3 regions of the Streptomyces sp. NPDC088261 genome follow, and region 1 is predicted to be linked to each of the others. Evidence: predicted binding sites of a transcription regulator. Region 1 holds the regulator's gene; each other region holds the start of a gene.

Region 1 (8,029 bases):
GTCGGGGACGGTGAACTGGGCACGCGCCTGCGCCGGTGCGGGGGTCGGGTCTGTAGGTGTCTGAGTCATGGGCCGGCACTGTGGCCTGCGCATACCTCCCGTTGCAGGGTTCTCGCCACTCGACAACCTCTGGACCACCAGCCTACGACTCCGCACCGACAACACCGTAGGACTTTTCCGCGCGCCTTCCCGCGCCCTTGCGGCGCGCCCCCGCCGCGCCCCCCGGGGGCCCGCACCGGCCCGCCCGCCGGCCGGATCAGCCGACGCGGCCGAATCCGATGGTCGGTACGGCCCTGCGCAGCGGCCACGGCCTGCTCGGCGCGGGCAGCAGGCCCTCCAGGAAGCCGTACCGCCGCAGCGCCGCCGGATCCTGGTCGGGGACCCGCTGCACCGACCGCCACCAGGTCGCCACCTCCGACCAGCCGGGCGCGGAGAGCGACCCGCCGAACTCCTGCACCGACAGCGCGGCGGTCAGCCCGGCGAAGGCCAGCCGGTCCGCGAGCGGCCAGCCGGCGAGCGTACCGGTGACGAACCCGGCCACGAAGACGTCCCCCGCGCCCGTCGGGTCCAGGGCCTCCACCGCGATGGCCGGGACCTGGGCGCTCTCGCCGGTGCGCCCGTCCACGGCGTACGCGCCCTCCGCACCGAGCGTGACGACGGCGAGCGGCACCTTCTCGGCCAGCTTCCAGGCGGCCTTCCTGGGGTCGTCGGTGCGTGTGTAGCGCATCGCCTCCTGGGCGTTGGGCAGGAACGCCTCACAGTGCTCCAGGTCCACGAGCCCGGCGAGGTCCCAGCGGCCGGAGTCGTCCCAGCCGACGTCGGCGAAGATCAGCGACCCGTGGGAGGCGGCCCGGCCGATCCAGGGGTCGCCCCGGCCCGGCAGCAGGGCGGCGATGGCGGCCCGGGCGCGCGGCGGGCACTCGGGCAGGGCGCCTTCGGGCGGCGGGGCCTCGTGGCCGTGCGAGACCATCGTCCGCTCGCCCTCGTACGCCATGGAGACGGTCACCGGCGAGTGCCAGCCGGGGACCTTGCGGGAGCCGGACAGGTCGATGCCCTCGCCCTGCTCCAGCGCGTCCCAGCAGTACTCCCCGTAGTGGTCGTCGCCGAAGGCGGCGGCGAGCGAGGTGCGCAGTCCGAGGCGGGCCAGGGCGGTGGCCATGTTGGCGATCCCGCCGGGGCTGGAGCCCATCCCCCGCGCCCAGGACTCGGTGCCGCGCACGGGGGCGGCGGCCAGGCCGGTGAAGATGATGTCGAGGAAGACCGTGCCCGTGAGGTAGACGTCGCACCGCGGATCGTCCGGGGCGCGCAGTCCGCCCAGCGGGTCGACGGCGGCGGTCCGGTCCTGCGGCTCTCCGTCGGGTGGGGTGAATGTGGTCACGGCGGGCTCCCCGATCGCGTGCGGATCAAGACAGTCTGCCCGATGCGCGGCGTGGTGGCAGGTCGGCAGGTCGGGGGGCCCTTCCGTGTCCCGGGCGGCCGGACGAACCGTACGTTTCAGGCCGTCCGGATCGGGTCGGCCGGCATCTTCGCCCGTCCGTCCTGACCGGGTCGGGCGGCGTCCTCGCCCGTCCGTCCTGACCGGGTCCGGCGCCGCCTTCGCCCGTCCGCCGCCCGGGTCAGGCGCGGCGCGGGGGCAGCGGCACCCGCACCAGGTCGGCGGCCACGGTCACTTCGCCCGTGAAGCCCGCCGCCCGCGCCTGCCGTTCGAACGCCTCCGGGTCCCCGTACCGCTGCGAGAAGTGGGTGAGCACCAGGTGCCGTACCCCCGCGTCCCGCGCCACCCGCCCCGCCTGGCCCGCCGTGAGGTGGCCGTGGTCGGTGGCGAGCGTCTCGTCCTCGTCCAGGAACGTCGACTCGATCACCAGCAGGTCGCACCCCTCGGCGAGCGTGTGCACGCCGTCGCAGAGCCGGGTGTCCATGACGAAGGCGAACCGCTGTCCGGTACGGATCTCACTGACCTCGTCCAGCGTGACCCCGCCCAGGACCCCCTCCCGCGCGAGGCGGCCGACGTCCGGGCCCGCGATGCCGTGGGCGGCCAGCCGCTCCGGCAGCATGCGGCGCCCGTCGGGCTCGGTGAGGCGGTAGCCGTACGACTCGACGGGGTGCGAGAGGAGTCGCGCCTCCAGCGTGTACGCGTCGGTCCGCGCGAGGACTCCGTCGCCGGTGACCGGCGCCTCGGTCAGCCGGACGGTCTCGCGGTAGGCCGTCGCGTACCGCAGCCGCTCGAAGAAGTGCTGTCCGCTCGCCGGGTAGTGCGCGGTGACCGGGTGCGGCACCCGGTCGAGGTTGATCCGCTGGATCACCCCGGCCAGCCCGAGCGCGTGGTCGCCGTGGAAGTGCGTGACGCAGAGGCGGTTGATGTCGTGCGCCGCGACCCCGGCCCGGAGCATCTGCCGCTGGGTGCCCTCGCCCGGGTCGAAGAGCAGGCCCTCGCCGTCCCAGCGCAGCAGATATCCGTTGTGGTTGCGGTGGCGCGTGGGCACCTGGCTGGCGGTGCCCAGGACGACCAGTTCTCGTACGGACAAGGCGCTTATCCAGGAGGCCAGTTGAGGCCCCGGCCGCCCAGCAGGTGGGCGTGCGCGTGGAAGACGGTCTGGCCGGCGCCGCTGCCGGTGTTGAAGACGATCCGGTAGCCGGTGGAGTCGGCGCCCTCCTCGGCCGCGACGGTCCCGGCCTCGGTCAGCAGGTCCGCGGCGATCCCCGGCTCGGCGGCGGCCAGCGAGGCCGCGTCGGGGTAGTGCACGCGGGGGATGACGAGGATGTGGGTGGGGGCCTGCGGGTGGATGTCCCGGAAGGCGACGGTGGTCGCCGTCTCACGGACGACGGTGGCCGGCACGTCCCCCGCCACGATCTTGCAGAACAGGCAGTCGGCCTGTGGTTCTCCGGCCATGGTCCTGGCCCTCCTCGAATGCGGCGACGACGGTGGTGACGGTGATCACACGATCACGATCGGTCCATGTTAGGGGGTGTCAGGACCAGCGGCCGGTGCGGGCCATCACCACGGCCACGGCCGCCGTCCCCGCCGTGGACGTACGGAGCACGCTGTGGCCCAGCCGGTACGGCTCCGCACCCACCGCCGCGAAGGCCGCCAACTCCTCGGGGGACACGCCCCCTTCGGGCCCGACGACCAGCACGACGGAACCCTCGCGGGGCAGTTCGGCCGCGGCGAGCGCGGCGCTCGCCGCGTCCCGGTCCTCGTGCAGGACGGCCGCGAAGTCGGCCGTCGCCAGCAGCGCGGCGACCTGCTTCGTACTCATCGCGTCCGCCACCTCGGGGAACCGCACCCGCCGCGACTGCTTCCCCGACTCCCGCGCCGTGGAACGCCACTTGGCGAGCGCCTTCGCGCCCCGCTCCCCGTTCCACCGCGTGACGCACCGGGAGGCCGCCCACGGGACGACGGCGTCCACGCCGGTCTCCGTCATGGTCTCGACGGCGACCTCGCCCCGGTCGCCCTTGGGCAGGGCCTGTACGACGGTGATGTGCGGGGTCTCCGGCGGTTCGTCGGTGTACGAGTCGAGCTGGACGATCAGCCGGTCCTTGCCCTCCGTCCCGAGGACCACGGCGTCCGCCCAGCGGCCCCTGCCGTCGGTCAGGACGACGTCCTCGCCGGCGTGCAGCCGCTTCACGGACACGGCGTGCCGCCCCTCGGAGCCGTCCAGGACGAACCGCCCGGCCGGTCCCGCGCCGAAGCCGTCGACCACGAACACCGGGGCGGTCACGAGGCGTTGCCCGGCCGGCCGAGTCTCGCGCCGGCCACCTCGAACTCGGTGACGAGGACGTTGACCAGCGTCGCGGCCGGCAGGTCGCGGGCCAGCCGGTGGCCCTGCCCGGCCCACAGCGCCATGCCCTGCGCGTCACCGGCCTTCGCGGCGGCCTTGCGCAGCCCGGCGGTGACGTGGTGCACCTCCGGGTAGGCGGCCGGGGCGTACTTGCCGTGCTCGCTCATGAAGCGGTTGACGAGGCCCCGGGCGGGGCGGCCGGAGAACGCGCGCGTCAACTGGGTCCGCGCGAACAGGGGGTTGGTCATGGCGTCCTTGTGCAGCGCGCTCGCCCCGGACTCCGGGCACACCAGGAACGCGGTGCCGAGCTGCGCCGCCTCCGCGCCCGCCGCCAGCACCCCGGCGACCTGGCCGCCGCGCATGATGCCGCCGGTCGCGATGACCGGGAGGTCGACGGTCTCCTTGACCAGCGCGAGCAGGGCGAGCAGCCCGAGGCCCACGCCGTCGTTCTCCGGGTCGTCGCGGTGGGTGCCCTGGTGGCCGCCGGCCTCGATGCCCTGGACGCAGACGGCGCCGGCGCCGGACCACTGGGCGGTCTGGGCCTCTTCGGGCGTGGTGACGGTGACGACGGTGAGCGTGCCGACCTTGGCGAAGGCGTCGAGGGTCGTACGGGTGGGGCAGCCGAAGGTGAACGAGACGACCGGGACCGGGTCGTCCAGCAGGATCGCCAGCTTGGCCTCGTACCCGTCGTCCCGGCCGCTCTCGGGGTCGCCGAGCGGGGTCTCGTACCAGGTGGCCTCACCGGCGAGCTGGTTGCGGTAGACCTCGACGGCCGCGGCGTCCGCGTAGTGCGGCTGGGGCATGAAGAGGTTGACGCCGAAGGGGCGCGAGGTGAGACCACGCAGGTGCTTGATCTCCTCGTACATGACATCGACCGATTTGTACCCGGCGGCGAGGAACCCGAGCCCGCCGGCGTCGGAGACGGCCGCGGCGAGCTGCGGGCAGGAGGCACCGCCCGCCATGGGGGCCTGCACGATGGGGTACCGGCAGAGATCGGTCAGTGCGGAGGACATGCGAAGCATGGTGCCATGCCGCTCGCCGCCCGGGAGATCCGGGGGCGCGGCCCGCGGCCGCGGTGTGTCCTCGATCGCCGGACGGGCTCGATTTCAGCCCGCCCGGCGATCAAGGACAGCATCAACGCTGATCAAGGACGTCCGTCAACGACCGTTGAACGCGTCCTTCAGGCGGGAGAAGAGGCCCTGCTGGCCCGGCTGGAACTGGCCCAGGGGCCGTTCCTCGCCGCGCAGCACCGCCAGCTCCCGCAGCAGCCGTTCCTGCTCCGCGTCCAGCTTCGACGGGGTCGTGACCTCGACGTGCACGATGAGGTCGCCGCGCCCGCCGCCGCGCAGGTGCGTGATGCCCCGCCCGTGCAGCGGGATCGACTGCCCCGACTGCGTGCCGGGCCGTACGTCGATGTCCTCCACCCCGTCCAGCGTCTCCAGCGGGCACTTGGTGCCCAGGGACGCCGCCGTCATGGGGACGGTCACCGTGCAGTGCAGGTCGTCGCCGCGCCGCTGGAACACCGCGTGCGGCAGCTCGTGGATCTCCACGTACAGGTCACCGGCGGGGCCGCCGCCGGGGCCGACCTCGCCCTCTCCCGCGAGCTGGATCCGCGTGCCGTTGTCGACGCCCGCCGGGATCTTGACCGTGAGCGTGCGGCGCGAACGGATCCGCCCGTCACCGGCGCACTCGGGGCACGGCGTCGGCACGACCGTACCGAAGCCCTGGCACTGCGGGCACGGCCGCGAGGTCATGACCTGGCCCAGGAAGGACCGCGTGACCTGCGAGACCTCGCCGCGACCGCGGCACATGTCGCAGGTCTGCGCCGAGGTGCCCGGCGCCGCCCCCTCGCCCGAGCAGGTCGTGCAGACCACGGCCGTGTCGACCTGGATGTCCTTGGTGGTGCCGAAGGCCGACTCGTTGAGGTCGATCTCCAGCCGGATCATCGCGTCCTGGCCCCGCCGCGTCCGCGAGCGCGGCCCGCGCTGCTGCGACGTACCGAAGAACGCGTCCATGATGTCCGAGAAGTTGCCGAAGCCACCGGCTCCGAAACCGCCCGCGCCACCGGCGCCGCCGCTCGCCGACAGCGGGTCCCCGCCGAGGTCGTAGACCTGCTTCTTCTGCGGGTCCGACAGCACCTCGTACGCGGCGTTGATCTCCTTGAAGCGCTCCTGCGTCTTGGGATCGGGATTGACATCCGGGTGCAGCTCGCGGGCGAGCCGCCGGAATGCCTTCTTGATCTCGTCCTGAGACGCGTCGCGGCGCACGCCGAGAACGGCGTAGTAGTCCGTGGCCACTTACGACTCCGCCAGGATCTGTCCGACGTAACGTGCCACTGCGCGTACCGCTCCCATCGTTCCGGGGTAGTCCATGCGGGTCGGTCCGACCACGCCGAGTTTGGCGACTGCCTCGTCGCCCGAACCGTAGCCGACCGCGACGACGGACGTGGAGTTGAGGCCCTCATGGGCGTTCTCGTGCCCGATACGTACGGTCATGCCCGGGTGCTCCGCCTCACCCAGCAGCTTGAGGAGCACGACCTGCTCCTCCAGCGCCTCCAGCACCGGCCGGATGGTGAGCGGGAAATCGTGCCCGAAGCGGGTGAGATTGGCCGTACCGCCGATCACCAGCCGCTCCTCGGTCTCCTCGACCAGCGTTTCGAGCAGGGTCGCGAGCACCGTCGTGACGACCCCGCGGTCCTCCTGCTCGAACGAGTCGGGAAGATCCTGCACGAGCTGCGGGACGTCCGAGAAACGGCGTCCGACGACCCGGCTGTTGAGCCGGGCCCGCAGGTCCGCGAGGGCGGTCTCCCCGAAGGGCGCGGGGCAGTCGATCATGCGTTGTTCGACCCGGCCGGTGTCCGTGATCAACACGAGCATCAGCCGGGCGGGGGCCAGGCCGAGCAGCTCCACGTGCCGCACCGTCGAGCGGGTCAGCGAGGGGTACTGCACCACGGCGACCTGCCGGGTCAGCTGCGCGAGCAGCCGTACCGTACGGCCCACGACGTCGTCGAGGTCGACCGCGCTGTCCAGGAAGTTCTGGATGGCCCGGCGCTCCGGCGACGACAGGGGCTTGACCCCCGCCAGCCGGTCCACGAAGAGCCGGTAGCCCTTGTCGGTCGGGATGCGGCCGGCGCTGGTGTGCGGCTGGGCGATGAAGCCCTCGTCCTCCAGCACCGCCATGTCGTTGCGGACCGTCGCCGGAGACACGCCGAGCTTGTGCCGCTCGGTCAGCGCCTTGGAGCCGACCGGCTCCTCCGTGCCGACGTAGTCCTGGACGATCGCGCGGAGCACTTCGAGTCTGCGTTCACTGAGCATCGCGCACACCTCCCGCTGTCGTCCGTCGGATCCGGCTTGGCACTCACCCGGAGGGAGTGCCAGCATTCCCCCCGACAGTGTACGGCTGTGGGGTACGCCCCTAGCAAGGGTGACCGACCACGCTACCGCGCGGGGCGGCGCGCCGTGAGCCCGGCCGGCGCCCGGTATCGGCGCTAGCGTCGTCGTATGGACATCCCCTGGGAAGAGCGCGGGTGGGAGCGGCTGTCGCCGCGGGCGGGCCGGTGCCGGCTGCCCGGGTGGGACGCGACCGCCGGACTCGTGGCCGGTGACACCGGCGTCCTGCTGTACGACACGGGCTCGACGCCCCGGGAGGGCGCGGCGCTGCGGGCGGACGTGGCCGCGCTGCTGGGCCCCGGGCGACCCGTCACGCACGTCGCGCTGAGCCATCCGCACTTCGACCACGTGCTGGGGACGGCGGCGTTCGCGGAGGCGGAGGTGTACGGGGCGGTGGGCGTCGCGGAACTGCTGGCCAGGAGCGGTGGCGCGCTGTACGAGGACGCGGTGCGGGAGGGCGTGGACGCGGCGGAGGCGGCGGAGGCACGTGACGCGCTGGTCCTGCCGGGGCACGGGGTGTCGGGCGAGCTGACCCTGGACCTCGGCGACGCGCGGGTGCTGCTGGCGAACGTGGGGCCCGGCCACACGGCCCACGACCTGGCCCTGCTGGTCCCGGCCGGGGAGGGCGCCGCGCCGGTGCTCTTCTGCGGGGACCTGGTGGAGGAGTCGGGGGAGCCGCAGGCGGGTCCTGACGCGATCACGGCCCGGTGGCCGGCCTCCCTGGACCGGCTGCTGGCGCTGGGCGGGGAGGACGCGGTGTACGTGCCGGGGCACGGCGCTGTGGTGGACGCGGCGTTCGTACGGGCCCAGCGGGACGCGCTGGCGGTACGTTTCGGCGTGTCGCTGTAGCGGGCCTCCCGT
Region 2 (8,029 bases), on a different contig from region 1:
GCAGTGGCGGCTCGCGTTCAGCATCAAGTTCCCCCTGATCCGCTCCTCGCTGGCGCTCGTGCTGCTCTTCACGATCATCGGATCGCTCCAGCTCTTCACCGAACCGCTGATCCTCAGCCGCTCGGGCGCGTCCGTGCCCAGCACCTGGACGCCCAACATGTACGCCTACAGCGCGGCCTTCCAGCGCAACGACTACGGCCTGGCCGCCGCCGCGTCCGTCCTCATCGCCCTCGTGGCCGCCGCGCTCTCCTTCGGCGTCACCCGACTCTCCCGACGGAAGGAGGCACGGGCAGCATGACGTCCCCCCTCGTCGCCACCCCGGCCGACCCGGCCGACCCCGCCACCCCGCCCGCCCCCGCGCGCCGCGGAACCCCCCGCCGTGCCCCCGTCCGCGCGGCCGGCCGGCCGGGCACCGGCCGGTGGCTGTCCAGGTCCGCCGTCAACGGCGTGCTCGTCCTGGCCGCCGCGTACACCCTGTTCCCCCTCATCTGGCTGGTCACGGCCGCCACCAAGGACGCGGGCAACCTGCTCGGCGGCGACGTCTTCTCCTTCCAGGGCTTCCACCTCGGCCAGAACCACTCCGACCTGACGACCTACCAGGACGGCGTCTACTTCCGGTGGTACGGCAACTCGCTGCTGTACGCGGGAGTCGGCGCCCTCGGCTGCTCGCTGGTCAGCGTCGCCGCCGGTTACGCCTTCGACAAATACCGCTTCCGGGGCAAGGAGAAGCTGTTCGCCGTCGTCCTGCTCGGCGTGCTGCTGCCCTCCACGGCCCTGTCCCTCCCCCTGTACCTGCTGGCCGTGAAAACCCACACCGTCAACACCTACTGGTCCGTGCTGATCCCCGTCCTGGTCAACCCGTTCGGCGTCTACCTGTCCCGGATCTTCAGCGCCGGCTATATCCCGGACGAGGCGCTGGAAGCGGCCAGGATCGACGGCGCGAGCGAACTGCGCGCCTTCTGGTCGATCGGTCTGCGCATGATCATGCCGGGCTTCGTCACCGTCTTCCTCTTCCAGTTCACCGCCGTCTGGAACAACTTCTTCCTCCCCCTCGTGATGCTCTCGGACAAGAACCTCTATCCGCTGAGCCTGGGCCTCTACAACTGGCACAGCAACGCCAACGCGACCCCGGACTTCTATCCGATGGTCGTGACCGGTTCACTCCTCGCCGTCACCCCGCTGATCATCGCGTTCGTCACCCTCCAACGGCACTGGAAGGCCGGCCTCACGGCCGGCAGCGTCAAATAGCCGCCCCCGAGCGCGACCTGCCTGGGTAGGAGCGAGCGAGACCCGAGCGAGTCCCAGCGACACCCGAGGAGCTTGAGTTCCACCATGCCAGCCACCACTGACAATCGCCCCGCGGCCCTGCTCTCCATGGGCCCCGGCATCGCCGAGCGCCTGTTCACCGACGCCCACAGGACCCGGCTGACCGGCCTCGTCCGTACCGATCCCGCCCTGATCGCCCATCAGCTGACCGACCCGCCGCCCGCCGTCGCCGCCGCCCTCGCCGACACCGAACTGCTCGTCACCTGCTGGGGCGCGCCCCCGCTCACCGCCGGTGTCCTCGACGCCGCGCCCCGCCTGCGGGCCGTCGTCCACGCGGCGGGCTCGGTCAAGCACCACATCACCGACGCCTGCTGGGAGCGGGGCATCGCCGTCACCTCGGCCGCCGCCGCGAACGCCCGCCCCGTCGCCGAGTACACGCTCGCCGCGATCCTCTTCGCGGGCAAGAACGTCCTCGGCTCCGCCCAGCGCTACCGGAACCTGCGCACCCACCACGACTGGCGCGAGGAGCTGGACAGCGCGGGCAACTACCGCCGTACGGTCGGCATCGTCGGCGCGTCCCGCATCGGCCGCCGCGTCATCGAGCTGCTGCGCCCCTTCGACCTGGAGGTCCTGCTGTACGACCCGTACGTCGAGCCGTCCGACGCCGCCGCGCTCGGCGCGGACCTCGTCACCCTGGACGAACTCTGCTCGCGCAGCCATGTCGTATCCGTCCACGCCCCGCAGCTCCCCGCCACGGACGGCATGATCGGCGCCGCGCAGCTGGCGGCGATGGCGGACGGTTCGACGCTGATCAACACCTCACGCGGGTCGCTCGTCGACGAGGACGCGCTGCTGCCCGAGCTGGTCGCGGGCCGCCTCCACGCCGTACTGGACGTGACGGAGCCCGAACTGCCGCCCGTCGACTCGCCGCTGTACGACCTGCCGAATGTCCTGCTCACCCCGCATGTCGCCGGGTCCCTCGGCGGCGAGATCCACCGGATGGCGGACCAGGCGCTGGACGAGGTGGAGCGCTGGACGAAGGGGCTGCCGTTCGCCGACCCCGTACACCCGACGACACTGCACCTCTCCGCGTAAAGAGACCCCGGCACGCGCGAAGGCCCGGCGCCCCTTCCGGGGTGCCGGGCCTTCGGCTGTCGCACACGACGTCAGTGGCTGTGACCGTGGCCGTGACCGGCCTCGGCCTCTTCCTCGGCCGGCTTCTCGACGACCAGGGTCTCGGTCGTGAGCAGCAGGGAGGCGATGGACGCGGCGTTCTCCAGCGCGGAGCGCGTGACCTTGACCGGGTCGATGACGCCGGCCTTCACCAGGTCGACGTACTCGCCGGTCGCGGCGTTGAAGCCGTGGCCCTTGTCGAGGTCGGCGACCTTCGCGGTGATGACGTAGCCCTCGAGACCGGCGTTCTCGGCGATCCAGCGCAGCGGCTCGACCACGGCGCGGCGGACGACCGCGACACCGGTGGCCTCGTCGCCGGTCTTGCCGAGGTTGCCCTCCAGGACCTTGGCGGCGTGCACCAGGGCGGAGCCACCACCGGAGACGATGCCCTCCTCGACCGCGGCGCGGGTCGCGGAGATGGCGTCCTCCAGACGGTGCTTCTTCTCCTTGAGCTCCACCTCGGTGGCGGCACCGACCTTGATCACGCACACGCCGCCGGCCAGCTTCGCGAGGCGCTCCTGGAGCTTCTCGCGGTCCCAGTCGGAGTCCGTGGACTCGATCTCGGCCTTGATCTGGTTGATGCGGCCGGCGACCTCGCTGTGGTCGCCGCCACCGTCGACGATCGTGGTGTCGTCCTTGGTGATGGTGACGCGGCGGGCGGAGCCCAGCACGTCCAGACCGGCCTGGTCGAGCTTGAGGCCGACCTCCTCGGCGATGACGGTCGCGCCCGTGAGGGTGGCGATGTCGCCGAGCATGGCCTTGCGGCGGTCACCGAAGCCGGGGGCCTTCACCGCGACCGCGTTGAAGGTGCCGCGGATCTTGTTGACGACGAGCGTGGAAAGCGCCTCGCCCTCGACGTCCTCGGCGATGATCAGCAGCGGCTTGGAGCCACCCGCCGCGATGACCTTCTCCAGCAGGGGGAGCATGTCCTGGATGGAGGCGATCTTGCCCTGGTTGATCAGGATGTACGGGTCGTCGAGGACGGCCTCCATACGCTCCTGGTCGGTCACCATGTACGGGGACAGGTAGCCCTTGTCGAAGGCCATGCCCTCGGTGAAGTCGAGCTCCAGGCCGAAGGTGTTGGACTCCTCGACGGTGATGACACCGTCCTTGCCGACCTTGTCCATCGCCTCGGCGATGAGGTCACCGACCTGCTGGTCCTGCGCGGAGAGCGCGGCCACGGCGGCGATGTCGGACTTGTCGTCGATCGGGCGGGCGGTCGCGAGGAGTTCGTCGGACACGGCCTTGACCGCGGCGTCGATGCCCTTCTTCAGGGAGGCGGGCGACGCGCCGGCGGCGACGTTGCGCAGGCCCTCGCGGACCAGCGCCTGGGCCAGGACGGTGGCGGTGGTGGTGCCGTCACCCGCGATGTCGTTGGTCTTGGTCGCCACCTCCTTCACCAGCTGGGCGCCAAGGTTCTCGTACGGGTCGTCGAGCTCGACCTCGCGGGCGATCGTGACACCGTCGTTGGTGATGGTCGGGGCGCCGAACTTCTTGTCGATGACGACGTTGCGGCCCTTGGGGCCGATCGTCACCTTCACCGTGTCGGCCAGCTTGTTGACGCCGCGCTCGAGGGCGCGACGGGCGTCCTCGTCGAACTTCAGGATCTTCGCCATGGGAGCTTCTCTAGTCCTCTCGAACGAACTGCGCCCCCGTCCGCCCGGCAATCGCAGGGTGGCCGAGGGCGCAGCTCACAAGCAAAACTTTCGGTGAATTACTTCTCGATGATCGCGAGTACGTCGCGAGCCGAGAGGACGAGGTATTCCTCGCCGCTGTACTTCACTTCGGTGCCGCCGTACTTGCTGTACAGAACGACATCGCCGACGGAAACGTCGAGCGGGAGCCGCTCGCCGTTCTCGAAACGGCCCGGGCCCACGGCCAGGACGACGCCCTCCTGGGGCTTCTCCTTGGCGGTGTCCGGGATGACCAGGCCAGAGGCCGTGGTCTGCTCGGCGTCGAGCGGCTGGACCACAATGCGGTCCTCGAGCGGCTTGATGGCAACCTTGGTGCTGGCGGTCGTCACGATCCGACCTCCCCCTTCGGAGATCTCACGGGGTGAACTGTCTTGGGTGGCGACCGGGTGGATCCGTCGTCGCGGGTGCCGGATCCGTCGGTCGCGCTTTGGCACTCTCCAGTGGGGAGTGCCAGACCCGAGACTATGACCGCGATTAGCACTCGGTCAAGCGGAGTGCCAATGAGCGTGCGCGTGGCGGTGCGTCCGGGACGCGAAAACGCCCGTACGAGGGGCTGTCCCCGTACGGGCGTGCGAGCACCGGACCTGTGAACACCGGGCCTGCGGCCGGGGGTTCTCAGACGTAGTCCTCCAGCCTGGCCACCGCGTACCCCTTGTCCGTGATGGTCTTCATCACACGCCGGATCATGTCGGGCATGGAGCCCTTCCCGTCCTCGCGCCCCCGGAAGTGGCTGAGGACGATGTCGCCGGGGTGCAGGTCCCGGTCCCACTCGCGCCACTCCATGTGGTCGGGGAACGCCTCGGCCGCCCACAGCGGTACGGCGGTGATGCCGCAGGACTTGGCGACGCGCAGGGTGTCGCCGTTGTAGTTGCCGTACGGCGGACGGAAGAGGCGGGGCCGCTTCCCGTACCGCTTCTGGAGCTTGTCCTGCTGACCGCAGATCTCACGCTTCTGCCCGGCGTGGGAGAGGCCGGGCAGGTAGGGGTGGTTGAGGGTGTGGTTGTGCAGCGCGACCCCCTTGTCCCGCATCAGCCGGAAGTAGTGGTAGTCGTCGTTGATCACGTAGTCGCTGAGGAAGGCGCTGTACGGGATCTTCAGCTCGGCCATCATGCGGAGGAACTCGGGGTCCTTCTCCGCGCCGTCGTCGATGGTCAGGAACACGATCTTGTCCTTGACCGGCACGGTGGTGAAGACGGGCGGGAGCGCGGCGCCGCCGGAGACCTCGAAGCCCTTGCGGGTCTTGATCACGGGCTTGACGGCGGGGGGCGGGGGCGCGGTCAGGGGGGTGCCGGCGAGCTTCCACCGCTTGGCGGTGGCGGTACGGACGGCCTCGGCGCGGCGAAGGTTCTCGGCGTAGGCGGCGAGGGCGCCGGCGGGGGCGCTACGGAGTTTGGGCGCCTGGCCGGCTTTCGGTGCCTGTGGTGCTTGCGGTGCTTGCGGTCCCTGCGGCGCCTGTGGTGCCGGGCGCCCCTCGGGGGCGTAGGCCCCGCCGCTGTTCGGCTCTCCGGTGCAGCCGGAACCGAGCGCGGCGACGAGCAGGGCGGCCACCAGGACACGTACGTGTCCGTATTCTCGCCTTTGTCGTAAAAGCTGCATGGCGCTGCATCCTGTCAGCGCCACACACCCCCCGGCCGTACGACTCGCCGGACTACTCCAGGTCCGTCAACTCGTCGGCGTAGATCTTCGAGAGCGGCTGCGGCCCGATGTACTGCTGGCAGTTGCACTGCCTGCGCTCGTACTTCAGCGGCTTCTTGTCCTCGTCCCACTCCGTCGCGACCTCGACGTCCTCGTGGCACTTCCCCCGCTTGTCATGCTTCGCCAGGTGGTGGGAACACCCGCAGATGGGCGCGGGTGGCTTGTGGGCCGCCTCCAGCGCCTTCCGTTCGTCCTCGGCCAGCTTGAGGCGTTCCATGAGGCGCTCGTGACGCGTGTGCAGCGCCGTGCGGCCCGTGTCGGCCACCCATCCGAAGCCGCCCACGATGAAGAAGACGAAAAGCCACCAAATCCATTCCATCCGCCGCCCCTTAACCCTGAATGGCGCATGCGTTCCCCCTCCAGGATAAGTCGCGGGCTGTAGGAAGCACCTCAGCGGTGGGCGCCGCCACCCCTGCGTACGGGCACCGGATCCAGCAAACGCCCAGCCCAGCGCTGGTGTCCGACGGACCGGACAAGTCCCAGCAGACCGGTCACCAGGAGGGTGCCGCCGAGACCCAGCGCGTACGACGTGGCACTCAGCGTGACCGTGTCCATCCGGGTCGCCGCCCGGCCCGCGACCGCCGTACCGGCCAGGCACAGTGCGACGGACGGCAGCAGCCAGAGCACGGACCTGCCATGCGCGCGCACCCGTTCGTCGGTGACGGGTTCCGGGCCGAGATACGCCCACGCGTCCAGCCGGTCCCGTACCTCCTGGTTCCGGCGCACCCAGAGCCCCAGCGCGACGGCGGCGGGGACGAGCAGGACCGCGGCGAGGACCAGCGCGACGAGGCCGCTGAGGAGCCCCAGGCCGCCGTCCTCGATGCTCCGGACGGCGAGCCCGACGGCGGCCCACCCGAGCACGGCGACGGCGGCGATCCCCCAGAGGAGCAGCAGGCGCCGGACGGCCAGCGCACGCGCGGCGAGCGCCACGACGGTGGCGTCCCGCTCGGCGAGCAGCCCGGGGGAGAGCGCCCCGTCCCCGCCCTCTTCCGCCTCCCACGCCTCGAACCCCTCCCCGGGCGGGGGCTCGGGAGGGTACGGCGGAAGCGCGAGGCGGTTGATCACCCGGGTGAGGGTAGCGGCGGTAGCCTCTGCGACGATCGTCCGGCGCCCCGCCCGCCACCCCACCCTCACCCCGTCCACCCTCCAGGAAGGCCCCGGTCATGACCACAGAACGCATCGGACCCCCCGCGGTCGCCGAGGAGCGCGTCATGCTGCGCGCCTTCCTCGACTACCACCGGGCGACCCTCGCCATGAAGACCGACGGCCTCGGGGACGAGGACCTGCGCCGCCGCTCGATGCCGCCGTCCACCCTCAGCCTCCTCGGGCTCGTACGGCACATGGCGGAGGTCGAGCGCACGTGGTTCCGCCGGGTGATCAACGGCGAGGACATCCCCCTGGTGTGGTCGGAGGACGGTGACTTCCAGGTGGCGTACGACACCCGTACCGCCACCCGCGCCGAGGCGTTCGCCGCGTGGGAGGCGGAGGTCGCCCACTCCCGGCGGATCGAGGAGGAGGCGGAGTCCCTGGACGTCACCGGGTACTCGGCGAGGTGGGAGGAGGACGTCTCGCTGCGGATGGTGATGCTGCACCTCATCCACGAGTACGCACGCCACAACGGCCACGCGGACTTCCTGCGCGAGGGGATCGACGGGACGGTGGGCGTCTGAGCGATACGGACGAGCGGTACGGACGAGCGGTACGGAGCCGCACCCGCCGCCGCCCCGGCCGGTACGCCGCACGCGTCCGTTTCGTTCAAGACCGGGGCGGCCGCCGCCCGCTAGCGTCGCCGCCATGAACAGCACCCACCAGGAATCGCGCCACGTCAGCGTCCATGTCGACCGCACCGCGCGCGACGTCTACGCGTACGCCTCGGACCCGGCCAACCTGCCCGCCTGGGCGCACGGCCTGGGCGGGGCCATCGAGAAGAGCGGCGACCAGTGGGTCGCGGAGTTCTCGCCCATGGGGCGCGTCGTGGTCGCCTTCGCGCCGCGCAACGACTTCGGTGTGCTCGACCACGACGTGACGCTGCCCTCGGGGCAGACCGTGTACAACCCGGTCCGCGTGATCGCCGACGGGGCGGGGAGCGAGGTGGTGTTCACCCTCCGGCGGCAGGCGGAGATGAGCGACGCCGACTTCGCGCGGGACGCCGGGACGGTCGCCGGCGACCTGGCCCGGCTCAAGGAGCTGCTGGAGTCGGC
Region 3 (8,029 bases), on a different contig from region 1:
TACGGCGCCGGCCCCATCCGCCTCCGCCTGATCCGTCACGGCGCCCTGGTCTGCGAGGTCTTCGACTCCGACGACCGCTCCCCGCGCCTGCGCCACGCCCGCGCGGAGGACGAGAAGGGCTGGGGCCTGTTCCTGGTCGCCAAACTCTCCCACCGCTGGGGCACCCGCACGGCCCCGGGCGGCAAGATCGTCTGGGCGGAACTGGAACTGCCGCTCGGCGCGGCGGGGCCGTAGCGGTAGAGGCCCTTCGCACCTGGGCAGTTGAGTCCCGAATCGGACGGACGTTCACCCACCGTGATCGGATTGCCGCGCACAGCGATCTCGCTCTAGCGTGTGAAAAACCGCCCACCTGAAAGGACGCCCGTATGACACTTCAGTCCATCCGCCGACACCGGACCGGGGCACCATGGAGGGGAGGAGGCGACGCCATGACCACCAGCCCCGAGGCAGAGCCGCAGATGTCCATCGACGACTTCGAGGAACTCGCCCGCAATGCCCCGGAGAGCGTCACGCTCCAATTCATCGACGGAAAACTCGAGGTCAAGCCGTTGCCCGACCAGCTCCACGGGGCCATCGTCATGTGGCTGCTGGAGCGTTGCCTCCAACAGCGTCCCGACCTGCGCCTGTATCCGGAGCAGGGCCTGAAGGTGGAGAGCTACCGCAAGGGCCGGGCCCGGGCGGACGGGGCGCTCGCGCCGCTCGACCATTTCGTGCGGCAGGAAGGCGAGTGGGCCGATCCCGACGGTGTCCTCATGACGGTCGAGGTCACCTCGCACGACTACGACACCGGCCTGCGCGACCACGTCCACAAGCGGGACGGCTACGCGGCGGCCGACATCCCCGTCTACCTCCTCATCGACCGGAACGCGGAGAAGGTCGTGGTCTACACCGACCCCCGCGAGGGCGAGTACCAGACCCGTACGTCCTTTCCGTACGGTGCCACCGTGAAGCTGCCCGACCCGGTCGCCCTCACCCTGGAGACGGAAAAGCTCAAGGACTACACCCGCTGACCCGGACCCCCGCTCCGGAAACGCCCGAGGGCGGTACCCCCCGGAAGGGGTACCGCCCTCGGTTCTGGAACGCTCCGAGCCGGTGCCGTACGGGCGTACGGCGGCGGGCTCAGAAGTCCATGTCGCCGCCCGGCATGCCGCCCGGCGCGCCGCCCGCGGCGGCCTTCTCCGGCTTGTCGGCGATGACGGCCTCGGTGGTGAGGAACAGCGCCGCGATGGAGGCCGCGTTCTGGAGAGCGGAACGGGTGACCTTCGCGGGGTCGATGATGCCCTCGGCGATCATGTCCACGTACTCGCCGGTCGCGGCGTTGAGGCCGTGACCGATCGGCAGGTTGCGGACCTTCTCGACGATGACGCCGCCTTCGAGACCACCGTTGACGGCGATCTGCTTGAGCGGAGCCTCCAGCGCGAGCTTGACGATGTTCGCGCCCGTCGCCTCGTCACCTTCGAGTTCCAGCTTCTCGAACACCGAGGAAGCCTGGAGCAGAGCCACGCCACCACCGGCGACGATGCCCTCCTCGACGGCGGCCTTGGCGTTGCGCACCGCGTCCTCGATGCGGTGCTTGCGCTCCTTGAGCTCGACCTCGGTCGCGGCGCCGGCCTTGATGACGGCCACGCCGCCGGCCAGCTTCGCGAGGCGCTCCTGGAGCTTCTCGCGGTCGTAGTCCGAGTCGCTGTTCTCGATCTCGGCGCGGATCTGGTTCACGCGGCCGGCGACCTGGTCGCTCTCGCCCGCACCGTCGACGATGGTGGTCTCGTCCTTGGTGATGACGACCTTGCGGGCGCGGCCCAGCAGGTCGAGACCGGCGTTCTCCAGCTTGAGGCCGACCTCTTCGGAGATGACCGTGCCGCCGGTGAGGATGGCGATGTCGTTCAGCATCGCCTTGCGGCGGTCACCGAAGCCCGGGGCCTTGACGGCGACGGACTTGAAGGTGCCGCGGATCTTGTTGACGACCAGGGTCGACAGCGCCTCGCCCTCGACGTCCTCCGCGATGATCAGCAGGGGCTTGCCCGACTGCATGACCTTCTCCAGCAGCGGAAGGAGGTCCTTCACGTTGCCGATCTTGGAGTTGACGATCAGGATGTACGGGTCGTCCAGGGACGACTCCATGCGCTCCATGTCGGTGGCGAAGTACGCCGAGATGTAGCCCTTGTCGAAGCGCATGCCCTCGGTGAGCTCAAGCTCCAGACCGAAGGTCTGCGACTCCTCGACGGTGATGACGCCTTCCTTGCCGACCTTGTCCATCGCCTCGGCGATGAGCTCGCCGATCTGGGTGTCGGCGGCGGAGATGGAGGCCGTCGAAGCGATCTGCTCCTTGGTCTCCACGTCCTTGGCCTGCTCCAGCAGGGCACCGGAGACGGCCTCGACGGCCTTCTCGATCCCGCGCTTGAGGGCCATCGGGTTGGCGCCGGCCGCCACGTTGCGCAGGCCCTCGCGGACGAGTGCCTGGGCGAGGACGGTCGCGGTGGTCGTACCGTCACCGGCGACGTCGTCCGTCTTCTTGGCGACTTCCTTGACCAGCTCTGCGCCGATCTTCTCGTACGGGTCCTCGAGCTCGATCTCCTTGGCGATGGAAACACCATCGTTGGTGATCGTGGGGGCGCCCCACTTCTTCTCGAGGACGACGTTGCGACCCTTGGGACCAAGGGTGACCTTGACGGCGTCGGCGAGCTGGTTCATCCCGCGCTCGAGACCGCGCCGTGCCTCCTCGTCGAACGCGATGATCTTGGCCATGTGAAGTGGTCCTCCCGGACTGGGGTGGATTGCTCCGGACCGCGCCCGCGCCCGCGACGGACGGCCTGAGAGTCCGGCGGTTCCTTGCTCCACCGGTCCCTCCGGGCCTCACTGACCCGGTCCATAAGTTGTCACTCTCACTTGCAGAGTGCTAACGCCAATGATTAGCACTCGACCCCCGAGAGTGCAAGCTCCTCCTCCGGCCCGGCCCCCTCGCGCGGGGGTGCCGTACACGCACGAGGGGCCCGTATCCCTGTATGGGATACGGGCCCCTCGGCGCGAGTGCGTCGGTGGCCGATCGCGCCGGGATCAGACGGCGAGCTTGACCATGTCCGCCTGCGGACCCTTCTGGCCCTGCGAGATCTCGAACTCGACTCGCTGACCTTCTTCAAGGGTGCGGTAGCCGTCCATCTGGATCGCGCTGTAGTGGACGAAAACATCCGCACCACCGTCGACCGCGATGAAGCCGTAGCCCTTCTCCGCGTTGAACCATTTGACGGTGCCCTGAGCCATGCCTTACTCCCCTATTACTGCCGGAACGCTTCGACCGCGGCTGAATGTATCTGCCCAACTGCCCTCTGCAACAGGTCAATCGGACGAGAAATCTGGGCACGACCGAACACACATAGCGACGGATTGACTGCGTTCCGGGGCAAGTCGGGCCGGGCAAACCACACATGTGCCCGCAAAAGTCACCGGGAGTTCGACCCCAGGTTGTCGCGTTCTCGTATGCGCTCGGCACCGGCCGCGAGGGGGGGTTCCCAACTCTACCGCGCTCAACCATAAAGAATGGCCCCCTCCGCTTCCTGTGCGGAGGGGGCCGTCCAGGCCGGAGGGGGCCGTGCGCGTATGCCGGGGCGTCCCCGTGATCCGGCGTCAGCAGCCGCCCGCGACCGCCGGGATGATCGAGATGCCGGCGCCCGCGGGGGTCGCCGTCTGGAGGCCCTGCTCGAACCGGACGTCGTCGTCGTTCACGTACACGTTGACGAAGCGGCGCAGCTTGCCCTCGTCGTCCAGGACGCGCGCGGCGATGCCGGGGTGGCTGGCCTCCAGCGACTGGATGACCTCGGAGAGGGTCTCGCCCTCCGCCGGAACCTCGGCCTCGCCACCGGTGTACGTACGGAGGATGGTGGGGATGCGGACCTTGACGCTCATGGTGGGGTGCCTTCCTTCAGTGATGGGCGGGACGCGGGGGCGCGGCGCTCAGTGGGCCAGGCCGGCGGCGCGGAACGCGTCGAGGCTCGGGCGGATCGTGGCGGTGGGCCCGGTGGTCGGGGCCACGGCGTCCAGCGTCTTGAGGCCGTCGCCCGTGTTGAGCACGACCGTCGTCAGCGCCGGGTCGAGCAGGCCGGCGTCGATGAGTTTCTTCGTCACGCCGACGGTCACCCCGCCCGCGGTCTCCGCGAAGATCCCCTCGGTGCGGGCCAGCAGCTTGATCGCGTCCACGATCTGCTCGTCGGTCACGTCGTCCACCGCGCCGCCGGTGCGGCGGGCGATGTCGAGGACGTACGGGCCGTCGGCCGGGTTGCCGATCGCCAGGGACTTGGCGATGGTGTTCGGCTTCTGGGGCCGTACGACGTCGTGGCCCGCCTTGAAGGCGGTGGAGACCGGGGAGCAGCCCTCGGCCTGGGCGCCGAAGATCTTGTACGGCTTGTCCGCCACGAGGCCCAGCCTGATGAGTTCCTGGAGGCCCTTGTCGATCTTCGTGAGCTGCGATCCCGAGGCGATGGGGATGACGAGCTGGTCGGGCAGCTCCCAGCCGAGCTGTTCGCAGATCTCGTACGCGAGTGTCTTGGAGCCCTCGCCGTAGTACGGGCGGAGGTTGACGTTCACGAAGCCCCAGCCCTCGCCGAGCGGGTCGCCGATCAGTTCGGAGCAGAAGCGGTTGACGTCGTCGTAGTTGCCCTCGATGCCGACGAGTTCACCGCCGTACACCGCGGCCATGACGACCTTGCCCTGCTCCAGGTCGCTCGGGATGAACACGCAGGAGCGGAAGCCGGCCCGGGCGGCGGCGGCGCCGACGGCGCCGGCCAGGTTGCCGGTGGAGGAGCAGGAGAGCGTCGTGAAGCCGAAGGCACGGGCGGCCTCGACGGCGATGGCGACGACGCGGTCCTTGAAGGAGTGCGTCGGGTTGCCGGAGTCGTCCTTCACGTACAGGCCGCCGGTGACACCCAGTTCACGGGCGAGGTTGTCGGCCTTGACGAGCTTGGTGAAGCCGGGGTTGATGTTGGGCTTGGACGCCACGTCGGCCGGGACGGGCAGCAGCGGCGCGTAGCGCCAGATGTTGTCGGGGCCCTCGGCGATGCGCTTCTTCAGCTCGTCAGGGGTGCCGCTCGGCAGGTCGTACGCCACTTCGAGCGGCCCGAAACAGGACGCGCAGGCGAAGATCGGGCCGAGGTCGAAGCGCTCGCCGCATTCGCGGCACGAGAGGGCGGCGGCGGGTCCGAGGTCGACGGCACCGGGGGTGACACCGGGCGTGGGGACGGTCTGCACAGACATGGAGGCGAGGCCCTTTCCTCATCTTCCTCACGACGTACTTCGCCGCAAGACGGAATTGGCACCTTCCCCACCATGACCTCGCGGTCGGCGGGAGGGTTGCCGGGGCTTCAACGGGCCGTTCCCTCTGCCCCTCTGGATGAGCGGTATGGCATCGGATCCGGGGTCGGTCCCGCGATCCGAGCGTTTGTCCGGCGGACGACCCCCGACATGCGGTGGTCATTCGCGTTGTTCAAGACTGTAACCGAAGGAGCGGACCGTGGAGAGAGGGGTCCGTACCGCGAGATGGATCACTTTCAGGGAGAACCGACCGTGCTGGAAGAGGTGGAACGCTGGCTGACCAGGCGTTCCTGGTCCGTGGCCGACCGTACGCCCGACCGGCTCCTGGCGGCGAAGGCCGCGCGTGGCACGACCGTCAGCGTGGTGCTGCCCGCGCTGGACGAGGAGGAGACGGTCGGCGGGATCGTCTCGGTGATCCGGCGCGAGCTGATGGGGAAGGCGCCGCTGGTGGATGAACTGGTGGTGATTGATTCCGGTTCGTCCGACGCGACGGCGAAGGTGGCGGAGGAAGCGGGCGCGCGGGTGGTGCGCCGGGACGACATCCTGCCGAGGCTGCCGGCGCTGCCCGGGAAGGGCGAGGTGCTGTGGCGGTCGCTGCTGGTGACGGGCGGGGACGTGGTGTGTTTCGTGGACGCGGATCTGCGCGAGTTCTCGGCGGACTTCGTGACGGGGATCGTGGGGCCGCTGCTGACGGAGCCTGACGTGCAGCTGGTGAAGGCGATGTACGACAGGCCGCTGACGGCGCCGGGGGCCTCCGCGGGCCAGGGCGGGCGGGTGACGGAGCTGGTGGCGCGTCCGCTGCTGAACCTGCACTGGCCGCGCCTGGCGGGGTTCGTGCAGCCGCTCGGCGGGGAGTACGCGGCCCGGCGGAGCCTGCTGGAGCGGTTGCCGTTCCCGGTCGGGTACGGGGTGGAGCTGGGGCTGCTGGTGGACGCGCTGCACTGTGTGGGGCTGGACGCGCTGGGCCAGGTGGACGTGGGCACGCGGCTGCACCGGCACCAGGACGACCGGGCGCTGGGGCGGATGGCGGCGGCGATCTACCGGACGGCGCAGCTGCGTATGCCGCGGGCGCAGCTGGGGGCGCAGCTCGGGGCCCATCCGGGCGCGCAGCTGGTACGGCCCGAGCTGACGCAGTTCGAGCGGGGCGAGAGCGGCTTTGAACCGCGTACGTACGCCGTGGACACGGTGGAGCGGCCGCCGATGCGGGAGATCGCGGAGTACACGGCCGGCCGCGCGGCGTAACGCACCCTTCTAGTCCTATTTACCTATATTGCAGGCTTATGGAGACTCCTCTGGGCTTGTGGTTCCTCGCGGCGGCACACGGCGGCGTCACGGCCGAGCGGCTGTGGCTGCTGGGCGGGATGGCGGTCGCGCTGACGGGGGCGGGCGTGGTGGCGCTGGCGGCGGTACGGGGACGCGGGGGCGACTGATTCCCCCGCGCGGTCGCTCTCCGTACGTTTGAGCGTTTCCCGTACGGGCTAGATTTCGGCACATGGTTTCCGAGCAGGCCGCCCAGGTCCTCGTCGCGTCCAACCGCGGCCCCGTCTCGTACACACTCCGCGACGACGGAGCGCTGGAGGCCCGGCGCGGCGGCGGCGGGCTGGTCTCCGGCCTCTCCGCCATCGGCCCCGACACGGACGCGGTGTGGGTGTGCGCGGCGCTCGGCGACGGCGACCGCGAGGCGGTACGGCGTACCGGCGGCCGGCTGGACCCGGAGGACACGGGCGGGCAGCGGGTACGGATGCTGGGCATCGCCCCCGACGTCTACGCGGACGCGTACAACGGGGTGGCCAACTCCACGCTCTGGTTCGTCCACCACCTGCTCTACCAGACCCCGCTGGAACCGTCCTTCGGCGCGGAGTTCCGGGCGCAGTGGGCGTCGTACGAGGCGTACAACCGCGCGTTCGCCGAGGCTCTGGCGGACGAGGCGGGCGACGGCGCGTCCGTCCTGATCCAGGACTACCACCTGGCGCTGGTCCCCGGCATGCTCCGCGCCCTCCGTCCCGACCTGCGGATCGGCCACTTCTCGCACACCCCCTGGGCGCCGGTGGACTACTTCCGGCTGCTCCCCGACGACATCGCGCGCCAGCTGCTCCGGGGCATCCTGGGCGCGGACCGCGCGGCGTTCCTGACCCACCGCTGGGCGGACGCCTTCACGGCCTGCTGTACGGAGCTGCTGGGCGGCACCGGCAACACCAGGATCGGCGTGCACGGCCTGGGCGCGGACGCGGACTTCCTGCGCGAGCGGGCGCACCGCCCCGACGTGGACGAGCGGATCGTGTCCCTGCGCGAGGAGATCGGCGGGACGGACCGGCGGACGATCGTCCGGGTGGACCGTACGGAACTGTCCAAGAACATCGTCCGCGGCCTGCTCGCGTACCGCCAGCTGCTGACCGACCACCCGGAGTGGCGCGAACGGGTGGTCCACGTGGCCTTCGCGTACCCCTCCCGCCAGGACCTGTCGGTCTACCGCGACTACACGGCCGAGGTCCAGCGCGTGGCGGACGCGATCAACGAGGACTTCGGCACGGACGGCTGGCTCCCGGTCGTCCTGCACGTCAAGGACGACTTCGCCCGCTCCCTGGCGGCATACCGCCTGGCGGACGTGGCCCTGGTCAACCCGATCCGCGACGGCATGAACCTGGTCGCGAAGGAGATCCCGGTGGTCTCCGAGAACGGCTGCGTCCTGGTCCTGTCCCGCGAGGCGGGCGCGTACGAGGAGCTGGGC

What was found. Region 1 encodes HrcA, which represses chaperone genes, less so after heat shock. Its sites were predicted from a motif close to TTNGCACTCNGNNNNNCNGAGTGCNAA; they were not measured.
Region 2: the regulator HrcA is predicted to act here: its motif matches at 4,608-4,634, upstream of groES (co-chaperone GroES).
Region 3: the regulator HrcA is predicted to act here: its motif matches at 2,874-2,900, upstream of groL (chaperonin GroEL).

What each region holds. Positions count from the first base shown of each region.
Region 1 is NZ_JBIURL010000012.1:206,809-214,837, forward strand. Features, by position in the region: gene ACIODU_RS23490 (PhoH family protein) at 1-69, opposite strand, end outside; gene ACIODU_RS23495 (PfkB family carbohydrate kinase) at 257-1,378, opposite strand; gene ACIODU_RS23500 (ribonuclease Z) at 1,617-2,525, opposite strand; gene ACIODU_RS23505 (histidine triad nucleotide-binding protein) at 2,531-2,890, opposite strand; gene ACIODU_RS23510 (16S rRNA (uracil(1498)-N(3))-methyltransferase) at 2,970-3,719, opposite strand; gene ACIODU_RS23515 (nitronate monooxygenase) at 3,716-4,792, opposite strand; gene dnaJ (molecular chaperone DnaJ) at 4,937-6,076, opposite strand; gene hrcA (heat-inducible transcriptional repressor HrcA) at 6,077-7,093, opposite strand; gene ACIODU_RS23530 (MBL fold metallo-hydrolase) at 7,280-8,017, shown strand.
Region 2 is NZ_JBIURL010000010.1:248,014-256,042, forward strand. Features, by position in the region: gene ACIODU_RS21165 (carbohydrate ABC transporter permease) at 1-298, shown strand, start outside; gene ACIODU_RS21170 (carbohydrate ABC transporter permease) at 295-1,248, shown strand; gene ACIODU_RS21175 (hydroxyacid dehydrogenase) at 1,333-2,361, shown strand; gene groL (chaperonin GroEL) at 2,433-4,055, opposite strand; gene groES (co-chaperone GroES) at 4,154-4,462, opposite strand; gene ACIODU_RS21190 (polysaccharide deacetylase family protein) at 4,749-5,729, opposite strand; gene ACIODU_RS21195 (hypothetical protein) at 5,782-6,147, opposite strand; gene ACIODU_RS21200 (hypothetical protein) at 6,219-6,893, opposite strand; gene ACIODU_RS21205 (DinB family protein) at 6,992-7,498, shown strand; gene ACIODU_RS21210 (SRPBCC family protein) at 7,623-8,029, shown strand, end outside.
Region 3 is NZ_JBIURL010000013.1:119,112-127,140, reverse strand. Features, by position in the region: gene ACIODU_RS24160 (SpoIIE family protein phosphatase) at 1-234, shown strand, start outside; gene ACIODU_RS24155 (Uma2 family endonuclease) at 429-1,010, shown strand; gene groL (chaperonin GroEL) at 1,120-2,745, opposite strand; gene ACIODU_RS24145 (cold-shock protein) at 3,055-3,258, opposite strand; gene ACIODU_RS24140 (ubiquitin-like small modifier protein 1) at 3,622-3,900, opposite strand; gene thrC (threonine synthase) at 3,949-5,244, opposite strand; SAM riboswitch class I at 5,260-5,387, opposite strand; gene ACIODU_RS24130 (glucosyl-3-phosphoglycerate synthase) at 5,554-6,543, shown strand; gene ACIODU_RS24125 (hypothetical protein) at 6,582-6,731, shown strand; gene ACIODU_RS24120 (trehalose-6-phosphate synthase) at 6,794-8,029, shown strand, end outside.